4 regions of the Streptomyces sp. NPDC088733 genome follow, and region 1 is predicted to be linked to each of the others. Evidence: riboswitches for the same ligand, from Rfam matches in the RefSeq annotation. Region 1 holds a riboswitch; each other region holds the start of a gene.
What was found. A riboswitch is a leader RNA that binds a small molecule or an ion and turns the genes downstream of it on or off. The one in region 1 is predicted to bind S-adenosylmethionine.

Region 1 (5,035 bases):
TCCTGGAGCATGGCCTTGCGGCGGTCGCCGAAGCCCGGGGCCTTGACGGCGACGGACTTGAAGGTGCCGCGGATCTTGTTGACCACCAGGGTCGACAGGGCCTCGCCGTCCACGTCCTCGGCGATGATCAGCAGCGCCTTGCCGGACTGCATGACCTTCTCCAGCAGCGGGAGCAGGTCCTTGACCGCGGAGATCTTGGAGTTGACGATCAGGATGTACGGGTCGTCGAAGACGGTCTCCATACGCTCCAGGTCGGTGGCGAAGTACGCCGAGATGTAGCCCTTGTCGAAGCGCATACCCTCGGTGAGCTCCAGCTCCAGACCGAAGGTCTGGGACTCCTCGACGGTGATGACGCCTTCCTTGCCGACCTTGTCCATCGCCTCGGCGATGAGCTCGCCGATCTGGGGGTCAGCGGCGGAGATGGAGGCGGTGGAGGCGATCTGCTCCTTGGTCTCCACGTCCTTCGCCTGCTCGAGCAGGGCGGCGGAAACGGCCTCGACGGCCGCCTCGATGCCACGCTTCAGGGCCATCGGGTTCGCACCCGCGGCCACGTTGCGCAGGCCCTCGCGGACCAGCGCCTGGGCGAGGACGGTCGCGGTCGTCGTGCCGTCACCGGCGACGTCGTCCGTCTTCTTCGCGACCTCCTTGACCAGCTCCGCGCCGATCTTCTCGTACGGGTCCTCGAGCTCGATCTCCTTGGCGATGGACACACCATCGTTGGTGATCGTGGGGGCGCCCCACTTCTTCTCGAGGACGACGTTGCGGCCCTTGGGGCCGAGGGTGACCTTGACGGCGTCGGCGAGCTGGTTCATCCCGCGCTCGAGACCGCGCCGTGCCTCCTCGTCGAACGCGATGATCTTGGCCATGTGAAGTGGTCCTCCCGGACTTGGGGTCCCCCCGCGACGCGCGGCCGCGGGGAAGGATTACTCCAGGACCGCGCCGGCGCCCGCGACGGACGGCCTGCCCTTCCGCCGGTTCCTTTCCGGCGGTCGAGCGGGCCTCACCCACTCGGTCCTTTGTCACTCTCAACGTCAGAGTGCTAACGCCAATGATTAGCACTCGCCCTAGGAGAGTGCAAGCCGCTCGGCCGGTCTCCCGCCAGGTGCCGGGGCGGGCGGGGGCGGGCGGGGGGCGCCGGACAGACGAAGGCCCGCCCCCGTTCAGAGGGCGGGCCTTGACATGTACGTTTGAGCGCGTCGGTGCGAGGCGCTCCGTGGCCGGTGCGCGGCGTCAGCCGGCGGCGAGACGGACCATGTCCGCCTGCGGCCCCTTCTGGCCCTGCGAGATCTCGAACTCGACCCGCTGACCTTCCTCGAGGGTGCGGTAGCCGTCCATCTGTATCGCGCTGTAGTGCACGAAGACGTCCGCACCACCGTCGACCGCGATGAAGCCGTAGCCCTTCTCCGCGTTGAACCACTTGACGGTGCCCTGAGCCATTCCTAACTCCCCTATTGCTGGCCTTTCGCAGGCCCGCACCTCGCGGACCCGGGTCAGACCTCACCCCCTACAGCCAAGGGGGCGTGCGCCGGAACGCGTCGACCGCGGCTGAATGTATCTGCACGAACGCTGTCTGCAACAGGTCAATCCGACGAGAAATCCGGGCAGGAGGAAAGGGAAGAACGGCTCGATCGGCCAATGATCCGGGGCAAGTCGGGCGGGACATATGACGCCAACACGACAATCATCGCAGGAATTTGGCGATAAATCGTCGACAGGGACGCCCCGGAAAGAGGGTTTGCGCAGGGCGTTGCAGAGGGTTGCGAGCCTCTGGAACAACTGTACAGCCCTTCAACTACCCCTCACGCACACAGGGGTGCCGGGAGCAACTCCCGGCACCCCTGCCCGTTCCACGGCGCTTCCGGCTCAACAGCCCCCGGCGACCGCGGGGATGATCGACACGGACGCGCCCTCGGCCACCGCGGTCTGCAGGCCCTCGGAGAAACGGACGTCGTCGTCGTTCACGTAGACGTTCACGAAGCGGCGGAGCTTGCCCGTGTCGTCCAGGACACGGGCCGCGATGCCGGGGTGGTTCTTCTCCAGCGACTCGATGACCTCGGCCAGCGTGCCGCCCTCGGCGGGGACCTCGGCCCGGCCGCCGGTGTAGGGGCGGAGGATGGTGGGGATGCGGACGTTCGCGCTCATGATGCGGGGTTCACCTTCGTTTCGGGACGGACGGCGATCGGCGGCCGGGGTCAGCCGGCCAGGCCGGCGGCGCGGAACGCGTCGAGGCTCGGGCGGATGGTGGCGGTGGGACGGGAGGTCGCGGCGACGGCGTCCAGGGTCTTGAGCCCGTCACCGGTGTTGAGCACGACCGTCTCGGCAGCCGGGTCCAACTGCCCGCTCTCGATCAGCTTCTTGAGGACGCCGACGGTCACGCCGCCCGCCGTCTCCGCGAAGATGCCCTCCGTACGGGCGAGCAGCTTGATGGCGTCCACGATCTGCTCGTCGGTGACGTCCTCGACCGCGCCGCCGGTGCGCCGGGCGATATCCAGCACGTAGGGGCCGTCCGCCGGGTTGCCGATGGCGAGCGACTTGGCGATGGTGTTCGGCTTCTGCGGGCGCACGACGTCCTGCCCGGCCTTGAAGGCGGTGGAGACCGGGGAGCACCCCTCGGCCTGGGCGCCGTAGATGCGGTACGGCTTGTCCTCGACCAGGCCGAGCTTGATCAGCTCCTGGAGCCCCTTGTCGATCTTCGTCAGCTGGGAGCCCGAGGCGATCGGGATGACGAGGTTGTCCGGCAGCCGCCAGCCGAGCTGCTCGCAGATCTCGTACGCGAGCGTCTTGGAGCCCTCGCCGTAGTAGGGGCGGAGGTTGACGTTGACGAAGCCCCAGCCCTCGCCGATCGGGTCGCCGATCAGCTCGCTGCAGAAGCGGTTGACGTCGTCGTAGTTGCCCTCGATGCCGACCAGTTCGCCGCCGTAGACGGCGGCCATGACGACCTTGCCCTCCTCCAGGTCGTGCGGGATGAAGACGCAGGACCGGAAGCCGGCGCGGGCCGCCGCGGCGCCGACCGCGCCCGCGAGGTTGCCGGTGGAGGAGCAGGACAGCGTGGTCAGGCCGAAGGTGCGGGCGGCCTCCAGGGCGATGGCGACCACACGGTCCTTGAAGGAGTGCGTGGGGTTGCCGGAGTCGTCCTTGATGTGCAGGCCGCCGGTGACGCCCAGTTCGCGGGCGAGGTTGTCGGCCTTGACGAGCTTGGTGAAGCCGGGGTTCAGATTGGGCTTGGTGGCCACGTCGGCGGGGACGGGCAGCAGCGGCGCGTAGCGCCAGATGTTGTTCGGACCGGACTCGATGCGCTTGCGGAGCGTCTCGGGATCGCCGGCGGGAAGGTCGTAGGCCACTTCGAGCGGCCCGAAACAGACCTCGCACGCGAAGATCGGGCTCAGCGGGAAGCGTTCGCCGCACTCGCGGCAGGACAGTGCGGAAGCGGGTCCGAAGGGGGAATCCGTGGACGCGACGTCGGTGACAGCAGTCTGCGCAGCCATGTCAGGCGAGGCCCTTTCTCCTCATCTTCCTCGCGGCGCATTTCGCCGCGAGACGGAATTGGCACCTTCCCCACCTGGACCTCGCGGTCGGCGGGAGGGTTGCCGGGGCTTCAACGGGCCGTTCCCTCTGCCCCTCTGGATGAGCGGTATGGCACCGGGCGCGGGGCCCGGGCATTTGTCGTACGAGGCGCGATCACCGCGGACATACGATGGTCATGCCTCGTGTTCTCGACTGTAACCGACGACCTCGAACCTGGTCACAGCCCGTCCGTCCTTCGAGACAAGCCGAAGAAGAGGGGCAGAAACGGAGCAACGCAGTGCTGGACGAGGTAGCCGGCTGGCTGCGGCGGCGGTCCTGGACCGCCGAGCGCCGGCCGCTGGGCCAGCTCCTCGCCGCGAAGCGGGCCGCGGGCCCGCGCGGAACGGTGAGCGTGGTGCTGCCCGCGCTCGACGAGGAGGCCACGGTCGGGGCGATCGTCACGGAGATCCGCCGCGCGCTGATGTCCGACGCACCCGGGGCCGTGCCGCTGGTCGACGAGCTCGTCGTCCTGGACTCGGGCTCCACGGACGGGACCGCCGCGGTCGCCGCGGCGGCGGGCGCGACCGTGGTCCACCGCGACGCGATCCTGCCGCGGCTGCCGGCCGTGCCCGGCAAGGGCGAGGTGCTGTGGCGCTCACTGCTCGCCACGCGCGGCGAGATCGTCTGCTTCGTCGACGCCGACCTGCGCGAGTTCGACACCCGCTTCGTCTCCGGGATCGTCGGGCCGCTGCTCACGGAGCCGGACGTCCAGCTGGTCAAGGCGATGTACGACCGGCCCCTGGAGGCCGGCGGCACGGTGGAGCCGGCAGGCGGCGGGCGCGTCACGGAACTGGTCGCCCGGCCCCTGCTCAATCTGCACTGGCCGCAGCTCGCGGGCTTCGTGCAGCCCCTCGGCGGCGAGTACGCGGCGCGGCGGTCACTGCTGGAGCGGCTGCCGTTTCCCGTGGGGTACGGCGTCGAACTGGGGCTGCTCATCGACGCGCTCAACGCGGTCGGGCTCGACGCGCTCGCGCAGGTCGACGTCGGTGTGCGGCACCATCGGCACCAGGACGGGCAGGCGCTGGGCCGCATGGCCGCGACGATCTACCGCACGGCGCAGACGCGGCTGGCGCGGGGGCACCTGGTGCGGCCCGTCCTCACGCAGTTCGAGCGGACCGCGGAGGGGTTCGCTCCGCGGGTGCATGAAGTGACGACGGAGGAGCGGCCGCCCATGATCTCGATCCCGGAGTACGTGCGGCGCCGCGAGGTTGCGTGACGCTGCGGGGGCTTCGGTGCGGGTGCGTCGTGGCTGAGCGCGCAGTTCCCCGCGCCCCTGGGGGGTCGTGGGCTGGGCGCGCAGTTCCCCGGGCCCCTGAGGGGGGCGTGGGGTGGGCGCGCAGGTCCTTGCGGCCCTGGGGACGCTCGGGTGGCGTAGCGCACACGTTTGCGGGTGGGGATGCGTGGCTAGGCTGGCGGCATGGTCGCATCGCATGGCGCGCGGGTTCTGGTGGCGTCCAATCGCGGGCCCGTC
Region 2 (5,035 bases), on a different contig from region 1:
GACCCGCTGCCGGAACGCGGGATCGCTCTCCAGGGCGCTGGCCATGGCGGTGGCCGCGAACTTGGCGCGGCGACTCGGGGTGAACCGGGCATACGGGCGCAGCACCGCAGGCAGCTCGCCCAGGGTCAGCCCGCCGAAGGCGTCGGCCGCCAGCGAGACCACGCGGTGGCGCACGCCCTCGGGCAGCGGGCGGTCGAGGGTCTCGGGCGCGGCCGAGCCGTCCGGGGCAGCCGGAGCCGCGGGCCCGGCCGCCTCGTCGCCGTGGCCCGGGTTACCACCGGTCCGGTCCACCAGTCACTCCTGTCCAGTTCTTCGGCGCCTCCCCGGCCACCCTCGACCCCTCAGGTCGCGCCGCGCCCCTCCATTGTCCCCGGCGGCGGTCAGGCCTGCGCAGCCGCCGCGTCGGGACGGTCCACCAGCTCCACCCGGTCCACGGCGTTGCACCAGCGGCAGCGCACCGACTCGACGGTCTCGCTCAGCACCTCGCGCTCCTCCACCGAGGGTTCCCCGGCGAGGTCGAGATGCACGTACTCGACGACCCTGCTGGAGCGCGTCACGTCGAACCGGGTCAGGTTTCCGCAGAGAGTGCAGCGCCACCGGGTCGTGGCGGTCGGCAGGGGAACCGTCATCGGATCTGCTCCTAGGTCGCGCGTTTGCGTTCCGGTCACCCTACGGCCTCGGCGGGATCCGGCGCTGCGGCGAGGCGTCCTGTGCCGGTTGAACCCGGTCCGTCATGATCGATCCATGGTCATCCCGGTGTACGACGAGAACCCTGTCCGCCGCAGACCCTTGGTGACGTACGCCCTGATCGGGCTGTGCGTGGCGGTCTTCCTCATCGGCCCGGCCTCCGGGCTCAACCCCGTCTACGGCACCGGCCACGAGCTCGCCTGCGCCCAGGCCTCGTACTTCGCCCGGTGGGGTGTCATTCCCGCGGAACTCTGGCACGGGCGCGTCGCCCCCGCGTCGGTCGTGATGCCGACCGGCTGCCCCCCGCCCGCCGACATCGGGCGGTCGCCCTTCGTCTCGGTGCTCACGGCCCTGTTCGTGCACGGGAGTTGGGTGCACCTGCTGGGCAACATGCTGTTCTTCTACGTCTTCGGCGACAACGTCGAGAACCGCATGGGCCGGCTGCGCTACCTCGTCTTCTACGTGGTGTGCGGCTACCTGGCCACCTACGGCTGGGCCCTGGCGCACACCACGTCCACCCAGGCGCTGGTCGGCGCGTCCGGCGCCATCTCCGGCGTCCTCGGCGCGTACCTGTACCTCTATCCCCGGGCGCGGGTGACCAGCCTCTTCCCCTTCCTCTTCTTCCTGCCGCTGCGCTTCCCCGCGTGGATGGTGCTCGTCTTCTGGTTCGTGCTCCAGTCGCTGGCCGGGCAGGCCCAGCAGTCCGGGCCGGGCGTGGCGTACCTGGCGCACATCACCGGCTTCCTCTTCGGCTTCCTGTGCGCATGGGGCTGCTACCGGGCAAGGCCTAAGCTGGAGCCCGCCACCAGGGCGACCGAAGGAGACCTACAGCCGTGATCACCGCGATCGTGCTCATCAAGACCAGCGTCGACCGGATCCCCGAGATCGCGCAGTCCATCGCGGCGCTGGAGAGCGTCAGCGAGGTCTACTCCGTGACCGGCACGTACGACCTGGTCGCCATGGTCCGGGTCGCCCAGCACGACCAGCTCGCGGACGTCATCCCCGGCCGGATCAGCAAGATCCCCGGCGTCGAGGCCACCGACACGCACGTGGCCTTCCGCACCTACTCGCAGCACGACCTCGAAGCCGCCTTCGCCATCGGCCTCGACTCCTAGTCCGGCCCTACGCGGGGACGCAGCGGCCGTTCTCCGTGCGGTAGCGCCACTGGGCGCCGTCGGTGACGAGCGCGGCGACCGCGGCGAGGAAGCGCTCGACGTGCTCGTCGGGGGTGCCCGCGCCGAAGGAGACACGGACGGCGTTGAGGGTGGTGTCGCCGCCGCAGTCGCCCGGTTCCGTGTGGTCGCCCAGCAGGGTGCGCACGAGGGGATGAGCGCAGAACAGCCCGTCGCGGACGCCGATGCCGTACTCGGCGGACAGCGCGGCGGCGAAGTGGGAGCTGTTCCAGCCGTCGACCACGAAGGACAGAACGCCCACCCGCGGGGCGTCCTCCCCGAACAGGGACAGCACCCGCACCTGCTCGATCCCCGCGAGCCCTTCGCGCAGGCGGGCGACCAGCGCCTGCTCGCGCTCGACGAGGCCGTCGAAGCCCGCCTCGCGCAGGGCCCGGCAGGCGGACGCGATGGCGTAGACGCCGATGACATTGGGCGAGCCGGCCTCGTGGCGGGCCTCGGTGGTGTGCCAGTCCACCTCCACGCCGCCGTCCGCGCGGCGGGCGACGCGGCGGGAGGCACCGCCGCCCGCGAGGTACGGCTCGGCCTCGCGGAGCCAGTCGGCGCGGCCGGCGAGGACCCCGGAACCGAAGGGCGCGTACAGCTTGTGCCCGGAGAAGGCGACCCAGTCCACGTCGAGCGCGGCCACGTCGACGGGGTGGTGCGGCGCGAGCTGCGCCGCGTCGAGGACGATGCGCGCGCCGTGCGCGTGGGCCGCCGCCGCCAGCTCGCGCACCGGCCAGAGCTCACCGGTCACATTCGACGCACCCGTCACACAGACCAGCGCCGGGCCGCCCGGCTCGCGCGCGGCCAGCGCGCGCTCCAGCAGGGCCACGGCCTCCGCGGGGGTCCGGGGCGCGCTCAGGTAGGTGACGTCGCCGTCCCGCCAGGGCAGCAGGGAGGCATGGTGCTCGGTCTCGAAGACGAAGACCCGGGTGCCGTCCGGCACGACGGACGCCAGCAGATTGAGCGAGTCGGTGGTCGAGCGGGTGAAGACCACCTGGTCGTCGGCCCGGCAGCCGAGGAACGCGGCCACCTCCGCGCGGCTTTGCTCGAACAGGTCCGTGGACAGCTGCGACAGGTACCCCGCGCCCCGGTGCACGCTGCCGTAGTAGGGCGCGTAGGCGGCCACGTCGTCCCAGACGCGCTGGAGCGCGGGCGCGCTCGCCGCGTAGTCGAGGGCGGCGTAGGCGACCTCGCCGCCGGTGACGAGCGGGACGAGGACGTCACGGCCCAGCACGGGCAGCGGAGTGGTGGCACGGACGGGCGCGGGCGCGGCGGGGTGCACGGACATGGCGAAGTCTCCTGTGGGCAGGGTGAGGCGACAGTGCGTCAGGGTTGACGGGAAAGCCCTCGGAACACCGGGCCGCCGCACAGCGGGCACGCCCGGGGAGGGTGAAAAGGGGCCTTCGGCCCTAGCGCATTCGCTTGCTCACGGAAGAACTCCTCATGACCGCGCTTGCCGCAGACCTCGCTGCCTGCGGCCTGGTCATCACCCGGGGCACCCCGCCACGGAAGGAGGGTTGCCGGACAGCGGGCCGGGGCCGTGTCGCTGTCACTCGTGACCTGCGCAGCATCCTGCCACACACCGGCGGCGCCGCAAGCCGCGGTCCGCATCCCGGACATCCCGCACCACCTCGGCCGCGGCCCGCGGCGGGAACGCGGAAGGGCCGGGGCACCCGGCCCCGGCCCTTCCGCGTGAACGCCCGCGCGGCTTAGGCGTTGGTGGCCGCCGCCCACCGTTCCAGCGTCTTGGCGGCCGTGCCCGAGTCGATGGACTCCGCCGCCCGTGCCATTCCGGCGGCGATCCGCTCCACCAGGGTGCCCTCCGCGGGCTCCAGCGCCACGAGCGCGGCGGCGGAGTTCAGCAGGACGGCGTCGCGCACGGGGCCGGTCTCCCCCGCCAGCAGCCGGCGCGCCACATCGGCGTTGTAGGCCGCGTCGGCGCCGCGCAACGCCTCGATCGGGACCAGCTCGATGCCGACGTCGCGCGGGTCGAACGGGATCTGCTCCACCGCCCCGTCGCGCACCATCCACACCTGGGAGGTGGACGTGACCGTCAGCTCGTCCAGTCCGTCGTCGCCGCGGAAGACCAGCGCGGAGGAGCCGCGCCGGGCCAGCACTCCCGCGATCAGACCGGCCATCCGGGTGTCGAAGCAGCCGACCGCCGAGGCACCGACCCGGGCCGGATTGGTCAGCGGGCCGAGGATGTTGAAGGAGGTCGGGACCCCCAGGTCGCGCCGCGCCGAGGCGACGTAGCGCATCGCGGGGTGGAACTTGGCCGCGAAGCAGAAGGTGATGCCGGTCTCCTCGGCCACCTGGGCGACGCGCAGGGGCGACAGGTCCAGGTTGATGCCCAGCTTCTCCAGGACGTCGGAGGCCCCGCTGGCGCTGCTGGCCGCGCGGTTGCCGTGCTTGACGACCTTGGTCCCGGTCCCGGCGATGACGATGGCGGACATCGTCGAGATGTTGACGGTCCTGGCCCGGTCGCCGCCGGTGCCCACGATGTCCACGGCGGGCCCGGGGATGTCGAGCGGCTGCGCGTGCGCGTACATCGCCTCGACGAGCCCGCTGACCTCGTCCACGGTCTCGCCCTTGGCCCGCAGGGCCACCATGAAGCCGGCGATCTGGGCGTCGGTGGCCCCGCCGCTCATGATGCGGTCCATCGCCCAGGCCGTCTCCGCGGCGCTCAGGTCCTGTCCCGCCAGCAGGGCTCCCAGGATTCCGGGCCAGGAGCGACCCGCCGCGGTGTCGCCTCCAGCGGGGTTCACAACGCTCATGGTCCACACTCCGGGTGGTCTGACGTGCAATGGATACCTTCGGCCCCAGCCTATCGGCGCGGGGGAACGGGAAAGGGCCCCGTCCGTCGGATGGACTCCGACGGGCAGGGCCCCGCCCGGTGGCACAGCTTCGGGGATCAGTGGTGGCCGTGGCCGCTCGTGATCTCCTCGTACTCCTCGGCCGACGGCTTGGGGATCTGCGTCCCCTCGCCGTAGTAGCCGCGCGACAGCATCGCGCGCACTCGCGTGATGGGGCCGACCTTCCTCTCCACGCCGTTCTCGTCCGTCTCCGGGCCGCCGGCCAGCGGCACCGGCTGCTCGTGCGAGGTGAGCGTGAACAGCTTGGCCTGGTCGAGCGGTTCGTGGATCTCGATGAACTCGCCGTGCGGCAGCCGCTTG
Region 3 (5,035 bases), on a different contig from region 1:
AACGCCAGATTGTCCTGCCGGTAGGAGGCGAACTCGTACTTGCGCTTGCGCTCCTCGGTGTCGGTGACGTTGGAGAACGCCACGTCGACCTTGCCGCTGTCGATGCCGACGAAGAGGTTCTCCCAGGTGGAGTTCTTCACCACGGGCTTGAGCCCGAGGACCGCGGCCACCAGCCGGCCGAGGTCGGGTTCCGCTCCGGTGAGGGTCCGCTGGTCGCTGCCGACGTACGCCAGCGGCGGGAATCCGGCCGGCAGCGCGCCGATGCCGACGACCAGCTCCCCCTTGGCCGCGATCTCCTTGGGCAGACCGGCGCTGATGGATGCCACCTCGGGCACCTTCAGCGTGGTCTCCTGGGCGGCGCCGTTGGACAGGCTGCCGACGGTGACCGTGCCGGCGGACGAGGAGCCTGAGCCGGTGGTGACGGACGTACCGCTGTCGTTCCCGCACGCGGCGAGTCCGCCGGTGAGGAGGGCGAGAACGCCGGCGGCCGTGACGGTACGGATGAGTCTGCCGCGAGGGCGGGGAAGGGTGCGCATGACCGTCCTTGGTCGTGGGTCGCAAGTGGGCGGGAAGAAGCGGCGGATCAGAGCACCTTGCTCAGGAACTCACGGGTCCGCTCGTGTTCGGGGTGGTTCAGCACCTGTTCGGGCGGGCCCTGTTCGACGATCCGTCCGTTGTCGAGGAAGACGATCCGGTCCGCGACCTCGCGGGCGAAGCCGATCTCGTGCGTCACGACCAGGAGGGTGGTGCCGCCGGTGGCCAGGTCCTTGATGACGGACAGCACCTCGCCGACCAGCTCGGGGTCCAGCGCGGACGTGGGCTCGTCGAAGAGGATGACGCCGGGACGGAGCGCCAGGGCCCGGGCGATGGCCACCCGCTGCTGCTGCCCGCCCGACAACTGCCTGGGGTACGCGTCGGCCTTGTCGGCGAGCCCCACCCGGCCGAGCAGGGTGCGGGCCAGTTCGCGGGCCTGCGGCCTGCGCAGCCTTCCGGTCGCCACGGGGGCGGCGGCCACGTTGTCCACCACGGTCAGATGCGGGAAGAGGTTGAAGTTCTGGAAGACGAAGCCGATCCGGCTGCGCTGGGTGAGGATGACCCGCTCGCTCAGCTCCCTGAGCCGCTCGCCGTGCCTGCGGACGCCGATCAGCTCGCCGTTCAGGCTGACGTGGCCGATCTCGGGCTTCTCCAGATGGTTGATCACACGCAGCAGGGTGGACTTTCCGGAGCCGGAGGGCCCGAGGACGACGGTGACCTCTCCCGGACGCACCGTCAGACTGACCCCGTCCAGCACCTGGTGGGCGCCGTACCACTTGTGCACGTCGTGGACCTCGACCGCGGCCGGCCGGATGTCGGTGCTCATGGAGTGGCCCCCGTCCGGATCCGGGCCGGCAGGTGGCGGAGCGCGGCACGGAGTTTCTGCACGGGAGTCGCGGGAACGATGCGCAGAGCGCCGCGCGAGTAGTACCGCTCGACGTAGAACTGGACGACGGAGACGACGCTGGTGAGGATCACGTACCAGACGGTGGCTACCAGCAGCAACGGCACGATGTCGCCCGGGTAGGTGCTGCCCATGCTCTGCACCGAGCCGAAGAGGTCGAGCAGCGAGACGTAGAAGACCAGCGAGGTCCCCTTGATCAGGCCGATCAGCTGGTTGACGTAGTTGGGGACGACGGACCGCAGCGCCTGGGGAAGGACGATCCTGGCGAACTGGTAGCGCTTGGGCAGGCCGAGCGCCGCGGCCGCCTCGTGCTGGCCCTGGTCCACCGAGAGGATGCCGGCGCGCACCACTTCCGAGGCGTAGGCCGCTTCGTTGAGGCTCAGCCCCACGACGGCGACCACCATGTCGGTGGCGAGCCTCGACTCGTCGAAGGTGAGGAAGGCCGGGCCGAAGGGCACGCCGAGGCTCAACGTACGGTACAGAGCGCTGAAGTTGTACAGGAACAGCAGCACGACGATCAGCGGGACCGACCGGAACAGCCAGGTGTAGGTCCAGCTGACGGCCCGCAGTACGGGACTGCCGGAGAGCCTGGCCAGCGCCAGCACGATGCCTCCGAGAAGACCGAGCACCGCGCTGTACGCCGTCACCTCCAGGGTGATGAGCAGTCCGTCGAGGATCACCGGGCGCACGAACCAGTACCCGAAGCGGTCCCATTGGAAGAAGGGGTTGCTCAGCAGGCCGTGCCCGATCTGGGCGGCCAGGACGAGCACGACCGCCGTGGCGATCCACCGGCCGGGGCGGCGCAGGGGCAGCACCCGCTGCTCCGCCGGCGGTCGCGGTGCGGGACCACGCACGTCACCGGGCTCTTTCGCGGGCGCCCGGGCCGGTGGCGCCGAGCGGTCGGACACAGCGGTGCCAGGGGGTTCACTCATCGGGGACTCCAGCGGACGGGTGCACCCGGTCGCGCAGGCGACGGCCGACCGCAGGGCGAACGACACCTCGGCGGTACGGAGTGCACGGGGAGACGAGCGGAACGGGGCGGAACAGGCGGGCACGCCCACCGCGTCAGCGGGAGGTGCCGGCGTTCAGGGAGTGATCGTCAGCCTTGACAGCGCGCGCGACAGGGCGCGGAACACAGGCGACACAGGGCACTGCTGACGCGGGCCAGACCGACGGGCCGCTGCGTGTACGCCGGGACGAGGCCGTGGCGCCGCCACGCTGCCGTCCCCGGGGTCGCGTACATCGCGTCACCGCCACCGTTCCGCCCCGCTCGGGGCCTCGTGCCTGCCGAAAAGTCGTCGGGACGGCCCGGACAGCCTTCCGCCTGGGAGGCGTTGGCGCGGCCGGCCTGAGCCTGCCGCCGACGTCCGGGACCGTTCTGCGGCGTAAGTTAGACACGGGCCGAAGAGAATGTCAACGACGCTGTCTCGCATGCCGGATGCCGTGGTGAGACGCCCCTCGCCTTCTTGACGCGCCGCGTCCGGCGGCCCAACACTGGTGCCGACGGTCACGATTGTCAGCGCCCGTGGTGCCGTGTCGCGGCTCCCACGGGTCATCGGCCCCGGCCCGCTGACCGGCAACCCTCACATCGCGGTGGGGTGCCCCGGGTGACGACCGGGTCCCGCCGGCGCGGCGGGACAAGCGCGGTCCCGCGTCACGCGGGCCCCGAGCCGGGGAGGCGGACATGTCCACAGCACGGTCCGCGCTGCTCACCCGCCGGCTGCACATCGACTTCCTGCGTGTCTGCAGCGCGTTCGGCACGACCGGCTGACCTCGGTGAGTCCTCACGCAGTACCGACTCAGGGGCCGGGTGCGAGCACGCACCGGCCGTCAGCCGTCCCGCCCGCCGCTGCCCGAGGGCAACCGGGGGCCGCCACGCCCTGGAGAGCGCATGCCCGAGACGACGATCTCACGTGATCCCGGTTTCCCCGCGTCCTGTACCGCGCTGCCCCGCACGCCCCGTCCGGACCGCTTCCGCAGCCGGATCGGTGCCGACGCCGCCGGCGGCTTCTACCCGGCTCCGTGCCGCTACGAGCTGTTCCTTTCGGCGCGATGCCCGCAATCGCGGCGGGTCGCCGTCACCCTCGACCTCCTGGGCCTCCGGGACACCGTCGTCACGACGGTCGTTCCGCCGGCGTCGCCCGACGCGGCCGCGCCCGCGGCATTGCGCGCGGCGTACGAGGCCACCTGGCACGGCTACGACGGGCCGCTCACCGTACCCGCCCTGTGCGACCGGTGGACCGGACGAGTCGTCAGCAACCACACCCCGGACATCCTCCGCGACCTCGCGGGCCGCCTGGGGGACGCGGCACGCCTGTGTCCCCTGGACCTTGTGACCGAGATCGGTGCGTTTCAGGACCTGGTGGAGCAGGACATCGTGCGCCCGGCGGAAGAGGCGGCCACGGGCGCACCTGCCGACCGTGCCCAGGCCCTGGAACAACTGCTCACCGCGCTCGGCCTGCTGGACCGCCGACTGGCATGCGGACCGGGCCCCTACGTCCTGGGCGAACGGCTGACCGCGGCGGACGTCGACCTGTGGGTCGCCCTGACGGACCTCACGGACGGTGTGCTCTCCCCGTACCGGCACCTCACGGCCTACGTCCGCCGCCTCCCACGGCAGTACGCGGCTTTCAGGTCTCCCCGGCCGGAGGAACGTACAACCCAGGGAGGCTGATGCCGCTCCCGGAGCACCCTCCGGACGGGCACCACTAGGGTGCTGGGTTCACAAGACCGCCGATGTCTCACGGGAGATCCACGATGCCGAACCCCATGGGGTCGACGTACGCCACCGTCCGACCGCGGGCGAAGGCCACCGAGGGAGCGGGCAGCAGGGCCACCGGTCCGGCCATGGTGTTCAAGCCGGTTGAGCCCGCCCCGGCGGTGGCGGCATGACCCGGCCGGCGGGCGGGATGCTGCACCACGTCGAGATCTGGGTGCCCGACCTGGAGCGGGCCGTCGCCTCCATGGGCTGGCTGCTGGAAGCCCTGGGGTACACGCTTTTCCAGAGCTGGGACGAGGGCCGCAGTTGGCGGCTCGGAGCGACTTACCTGGTATTCGAGGAGTCCCGCGCCCTGACCGCCGTCCGGCACGACCGGTGCCGGCCCGGACTGAACCATCTGGCGTTCCACGTCGAAGACCACCACACCGTGGAGAATCTGGCCTCCGAGGCAACGCGGCACGGCTGGAGCCTGATGTTTCCCGACCGCCACCCGCACGCCGGCGGCGAGCAGGCCTACGCCGCCTACCTGGAGAACACCGACGGTTTTGAGGTCGAGCTCGTCGCCGTCAACCCGTCGGAGCCGGACTGACGACGACCACCCGGGGCCGGAGGGACGTCAGCGCAACGGCAAGAAGATCGCCAGTGCGACAGAGGAGCCGATCAGGAACCCGACGACGGTCTGCGCGACGGTGTGGTCGCGCAGCACCACGCGGGACCAACCGACCGGTATCACCGCGAGGAGGAGGGGCACCATCGGTGCGCCGTAGACGGCGGTGAGTATGGCACCGGCCGCGCCGACCGCCGCGGTGTGCCCCGACACCTTCCACCAGATCGTCACCAGGCCACCGACCGTGAGTCCGCTCAGGATGGCCACGACG
Region 4 (5,035 bases), on a different contig from region 1:
TGCCGTTCTTCGTGCGGATGCCGTCCTGGCCCGGCTTCCAACCGGCCGCGTCCAGCAGTGCCCCCGCCTTGGCGCCGTCGTGGGCCAGTTCCGCACCCAGGTCGGTGTAGTCCGGCGTGGTGTGCGACAGGACGCTGGTGGCCGGCCGGGTGCCGGTCGGGAACACCGTGGCGGCGACCTGTTGTCGGTCGACGGCGTACCCGACCGCCTGGCGCACCCTGGCGTCCTTCAGGATCGGCCGGGAGTTGTTGAACCCCAGTCCGAACACGACGCCGGGGTTCGCCCGCTGCTGGAGGTTCACCCGGCCTCCCTTGAGCGTCGCCTCGTCGGCCCGGCCGACGCTGCCGATCGCGTCCACCTGGCCGGACCGGAGGCTGCCGGCCCGTACTCCCGCCTCGGGAACCACCTTGAACACCAGCTGGTCCAGGTACGCCTCGCCCTTCTTGGTCCACAGTGAGGAGCCCCACTGGTACCCGGCCCGCTTGGCCAGGGTGATCGACTGGTTCTGCACGTACTGCTTCAGCACGAAGGGTCCGGATCCGACCACCCCCTGGCTGCACCTGTCCTGCGGCGACTTCTTCACGCTCGCCGACGACTCGATCCCCAGCGAGTGCGTTGCCGTCGCCTGGAGGAACTGGGCGTTGGGCGCCTTGAACGTCACTCGCACGGTGGACGGATCGACGGCGGCCGTGCTCTCCACGCCGCTGAGGTACCCCTGGGCGAGGATGGCCAGTGCGCCGAGCTTCGGCACGGCGTCGAAGTTGTCCTTGACCACCTGAGCGGTCAGCGGTGAACCGTCGCTGAAGGTCACGCCTGGTCTCAAGTGGAAGGTGAACGTGGTGGCGTCCGGGCTGACGTCCCAGCTCTTGGCCAGCCACGGCACGATCTTGCCGGACTTCGGGTCCTGGTCGGTCAGGGAGTCGACGACCTGGCGCAGGGAGTAGATGGTGTCGTTGCTGCCGACCTGCTGCGGATCCACGCAGCCGGCGTCGGAACCGACGGCGAAGGTCAGGGTGCCTCCGGAACTGGGCCGCCCGGTACCGGCGCCGGACCCGCCGGTGCCCGAGCCGCAGGCGGTCAGCAGGACGCCGGTGGTCATGAGGACGGCCAGGGCGGCGGCGGCCCGGCCGGTGGATGCATCGTGATGAGCTGTCACCGAGGGTTCTCCTACTCGTGTCACCGCGCACCGGCGCAGGGAGCGAGAGCGCACGGATATGACGCCCCGTCAGGCGTGCTGCCGCGACGGGGTGACGCTGTTCAGAGGATGGGGAGAGGGAGGGAGAGAGCGGGTCCGGCGGTGGGCGCGAACCGGTACACCCCGCAGGGGGCGTGGATGTGCGGGGAGGCGGCCGGCGCGCGTAGTCAGCCGGCGGGGCGGATCCCGGTCAGCTGTGACAGAGACAGCTGGCGGAGCGCTGCAGATCGATATGGCGTCGCCGCGAGAAGCCGGAGAACAGCGTCGCGGCCGCGAGGGAGGCGCTCAGGTAGCCGTGGTGCCGCATGCCTACTCCTCCCCCTCCGGGCTCCGTTCACGGGGCGGCGCGCTTGCGGAAGTCGCCGATGACTCCGCCGGGCTTTCACCTGGAGCACCCCGCCGCGTCGGAGGGTTGCCGGTCAGCCAGCCAGGGCTTGACGCTGACGCTCAATGCCGCTTCGCAGCCTACGGAGCGGTGTCGCCGTCCGTCAATGGCGCGAACTCTTCGGTCCGATCCGCCCGTTGGCGGCTCCCGAAGGCCGCGCGGCGGGTCAGTGGCGGTCGCAGGCCCAGATGGGAGCGGAGTGTCCTACCGGTGTACTCCGTGCGATAGACACCGCGTTCCTGCAGTGCCGGGACAAGCAGGTCGACGATGTCGTCGAGGCCGTCCGGGATCAGGTAAGGCGTGACGTTGAAGCCGTCGACCGCTCCGTGCCGTACGAAGGAGGCGAACCGGTCGGCGAGTCGGGACGGGGTGCCGACATGGCCACGCTGGGGCCCGAGCGCGATGACGGCCTCGCGCAGCGACCACCCGTGCGCCTCCGCCTTGGCACGCCACTCGGCGACCACCACGCGCGGGTCGGCGACGCGCCGGGCGCCGAAGGAGCCGTCGTTCTCGGCCACCACGGGATCCTCCTTGGGAAGAGGCCCGTCGGCGTCCCGGTCCGACAGGTCGATGCCCCACAACAGCCCCGCGATGCCGAGCGCCGTCGCGGGAGTCACCTGCTGCCGGCGGATCCAGCGCTTCTTCTCGTGCGCCTCCTCCTCGGTGGCGCCGATGATGATCTCCGTGCCGGGCAGGATCCGCAGATCGTCCTCGGGTCGTCCGGCCGCCCGCAGCCGGCGCCGGATGTCCTCGGCGAAGGCCAGTGCGTCGTCGAAGTCGCTGCCGTGCGCGGAGAAGATGACGTCGGCGTTGCGGGCGGCGAAGTCGCGGCCCTCGCCGGAGTCCCCGGCCTGGAAGACGACCGGATGCCCCTGGGGACTGCGGGGCAAGGTCGGGACGAGGTCGACATCGAACTGGGCGCCTTTGTGGCGTACGCGGGTGACGGCGCCCGGTACCGACCAGGACGGTGCCTCCGCGGAGGTGGCGACGGCCCCGTCCTCCCAGCCGTCCCACAGGGAGCGGGCGACGGTGAGGAACTCCTCCGCCCGCCGGTAGCGGTCGGCATGGTCGAGGTAGCCGCCGCGGCGGAAGTTCTCGCCGGTCCACGCGTTGTCCGTGGTCACCACGTTCCACCCTGCGCGGCCTTCGGAGAGCAGGTCGAGCCCGGACAGGCGGCGGGCGAGGTCGGCGGGCTCGTTGAAGGTGGAGTTGGAGGTGCTGACCAGGCCGATCCGGCGGGTCACGGCGGCCAGTGCGGCGAGCTGGGTGATCGCGTCCGGCCGCCCGGCCACGTCGAGATCGTGGATGCGGCCGTCGACCTCTCGCAACCGCAGGCCCTCGCCGAGGAAGAACGCGTCGAACAGGCCCCGCTCGGCGGTCTGGGCGACCCGGCGGAACGATGCGGGGTCGATCTGCGAACCGCTCTCCGGCGCGGACCAGACGGTCCAGTGGTTGACGCCCTGGAAGAACACCCCCAAGTGGAGCTGCGCGTCGGGGCGAGGGACGTCGAGGGGATCGGTGCGGGTCATCGGGCCTCCTCCTCGGGGGCGGTGGTGGCGTAACGGTTGGCGGGCCGCTCGAGACCCAGGGCCGAGCGCAGTGACCCGCCCGGAAGCGGACGGGCGGCCAGGCGTCGTTCGCTCAGGGCGGGCACCACGAGCCGGGAGAGGACGGCCAGGTCCTCGTCCAGGACGAGCGGGTGCAGCCGGACGCCGTCCACCAGGCCGCGCAGACCGGCGAGGAGGGCGACGAGGCCGTCGGCCGATCCGATGTGCCGCAGCCGCCCACGATCGGCCCACGGCGCGTGACGCTCCAGGTCGGCGACGCGTTCGGCGGCGCTCGCCCGGGGCGTGTCGAGGGCGACGTCGACCTCCGCGAGGACGCGGGGTGTGCCCGCCGCGGCGGCGGCAGCCGTCACCGCCGCCGGGTCCCGCCCGCTGACGAGCGCCACGTCGAGCAGCCCGGCGGGCACCAGGTCCGGCCGGCCCAGGACGACCGGTTGCCCCTGGGGTGGGCGCGGCACGATCGCCGGGCCCTTCACGGAGTAGGTCTCCCCGGTGAAGTCGATGTAGTGGAGGCGTTCGCGGTCGAGGTAGCGGCTGCTGGCCACCGACCGGATCACGGCGTCGTCCTCCCAGGAGTCCCACAGGGCACGCACCACCCCCACCCCGTCCCGGGTCTCGCGGGCCCGCCCGCCCGCGTCGGCGATCAGAGGGCGCCCCCAGGCGCGCGCCGCCTCGGGCAGGTCCTCCTCGGTCACCACCCATCCCGCGCGTCCGGCGGAAACGTGGTCCAGCGACGCCAACTGACCGGAGACGTGGAACGGTTCCGCGTACGTGACGGGTAGCACCGGCGCGATCCCGATCGTGCTCGTGGACGCGGCGACGAAGGCCGCCCGCTCCACCGCGCCGATCCGGCCCACCGGGTCCGGCGGGGCGCCGGGCGGCAGCACACCGTCGTCCAGGGTGACGAGGCTGAACCCGGCGTTCTCCGCGGCCGCTGCCACGCCGGCCACCCGGCGTGGGGTCAGCAGCCGGCCGGGGGAGTGGGCGGCGCGGCGCCAGGCCGCGGGGTGGGCGCCGTCGCCGTCGATCTCGACGGCGAGGTGCAGAACGGGACCGGACATGGGCGTTCCTTCCGAGAGCACGGCATGCCGGCCGGGAGCGCGACTCGCGTCCCGGCCGGCCCGGGTGGGCCCGTGGGACGGCTACTTCTGCCAGCCCACGGTCTCCGGCAGCGGAGTGCCGAAGATGGTGGCGCCGACGTTGGCGAGGCCCTTCTTCACGGCGTAGATGGACGGCCCGCTGAACAGGGGCAGGAAGGCGTACTGCGCGAGTTCCTTGCGCTCGATGGCGTTGGCCTGGGCGGTCTGCCGGTCCGGGTCGGAGATCGAGGCCGCGGCGTGGATCTCCTTGTCCAGGTCGGGGGTTCCGGCGCCGGTCAGGTTGGAGTCGCTGTCGGTGCCGTAGAACTGGTAGAGGTAGCGGGCGCCGAAGGGGTCCGTGGACCGGTTGCCGGACAGGAAGAGGTCGAAGTCCCGGTCGCCGAGGATCTTCGCGAAGTCCGCTTCGTCGGCCTTCTTGATCTCGAGCTGGATGCCGACCGGCTTGAGCATCGCGGCGAACGCGTTGGCCGTGGCCTTGTCCAGAGGGTCGTCGCCGAGGAGGGTGTAGCCCACGCTGAGCTTGGTGCCGTTCTTCTCGCGTATACCGTCACCACCCGGCTTCCAGCCGGCGGCGTCCAGGGCCTTCTTCGCGTCGTCGGGGGCGTAGTCGATCAGCGGGGAGATGTTGTCGCTGTAGCCCTTCTGGAAACTGAAGAGCAGGGCCGAGCCGGGCAGCGGTTCGGAGTAGTCCAGGCCCTGGAACTGGATCTTGGCGATTTGTGCCCGGTCCACGCTCTTCAGCAGGGCCTCGCGGACGTGGACGTCGCCCAGGACCGTCGACTTGGTGTTG

Region 2: linked by a shared signal. The riboswitch ahead of ACIP64_RS11035 (aminotransferase class V-fold PLP-dependent enzyme) and the one ahead of thrC (threonine synthase) in region 1 are both predicted to bind S-adenosylmethionine.
Region 3: linked by a shared signal. The riboswitch ahead of ACIP64_RS03660 (glutathione S-transferase C-terminal domain-containing protein) and the one ahead of thrC (threonine synthase) in region 1 are both predicted to bind S-adenosylmethionine.
Region 4: linked by a shared signal. The riboswitch ahead of ACIP64_RS30150 (putative leader peptide) and the one ahead of thrC (threonine synthase) in region 1 are both predicted to bind S-adenosylmethionine.

Annotation. Positions count from the first base shown of each region.
Region 1 is NZ_JBIVLH010000019.1:75,793-80,827, reverse strand. It holds gene groL (chaperonin GroEL) at 1-866, opposite strand, end outside; gene ACIP64_RS29270 (cold-shock protein) at 1,231-1,437, opposite strand; gene ACIP64_RS29265 (ubiquitin-like small modifier protein 1) at 1,864-2,142, opposite strand; gene thrC (threonine synthase) at 2,193-3,485, opposite strand; SAM riboswitch class I at 3,504-3,631, opposite strand; gene ACIP64_RS29255 (glucosyl-3-phosphoglycerate synthase) at 3,803-4,780, shown strand; gene ACIP64_RS29250 (trehalose-6-phosphate synthase) at 4,982-5,035, shown strand, end outside.
Region 2 is NZ_JBIVLH010000005.1:62,697-67,731, reverse strand. It holds gene ACIP64_RS11055 (NYN domain-containing protein) at 1-291, opposite strand, end outside; gene ACIP64_RS11050 (hypothetical protein) at 381-629, opposite strand; gene ACIP64_RS11045 (rhomboid family intramembrane serine protease) at 745-1,524, shown strand; gene ACIP64_RS11040 (Lrp/AsnC ligand binding domain-containing protein) at 1,521-1,802, shown strand; gene ACIP64_RS11035 (aminotransferase class V-fold PLP-dependent enzyme) at 1,810-3,150, opposite strand; SAM riboswitch class IV at 3,307-3,423, opposite strand; gene trpD (anthranilate phosphoribosyltransferase) at 3,572-4,636, opposite strand; gene ACIP64_RS11025 (cytochrome bc complex cytochrome b subunit) at 4,774-5,035, opposite strand, start outside.
Region 3 is NZ_JBIVLH010000002.1:61,691-66,725, forward strand. It holds gene ACIP64_RS03645 (transporter substrate-binding domain-containing protein) at 1-536, opposite strand, end outside; gene ACIP64_RS03650 (amino acid ABC transporter ATP-binding protein) at 584-1,360, opposite strand; gene ACIP64_RS03655 (amino acid ABC transporter permease) at 1,357-2,370, opposite strand; SAM riboswitch class IV at 2,980-3,088, shown strand; gene ACIP64_RS03660 (glutathione S-transferase C-terminal domain-containing protein) at 3,330-4,112, shown strand; gene ACIP64_RS03665 (VOC family protein) at 4,327-4,746, shown strand; gene ACIP64_RS03670 (phosphatase PAP2 family protein) at 4,774-5,035, opposite strand, start outside.
Region 4 is NZ_JBIVLH010000020.1:101,144-106,178, forward strand. It holds gene ACIP64_RS30145 (ABC transporter substrate-binding protein) at 1-1,099, opposite strand, end outside; gene ACIP64_RS30150 (putative leader peptide) at 1,386-1,502, opposite strand; SAM riboswitch class IV at 1,537-1,650, opposite strand; gene ACIP64_RS30155 (NtaA/DmoA family FMN-dependent monooxygenase) at 1,661-3,109, opposite strand; gene ACIP64_RS30160 (LLM class flavin-dependent oxidoreductase) at 3,106-4,206, opposite strand; gene ACIP64_RS30165 (ABC transporter family substrate-binding protein) at 4,288-5,035, opposite strand, start outside.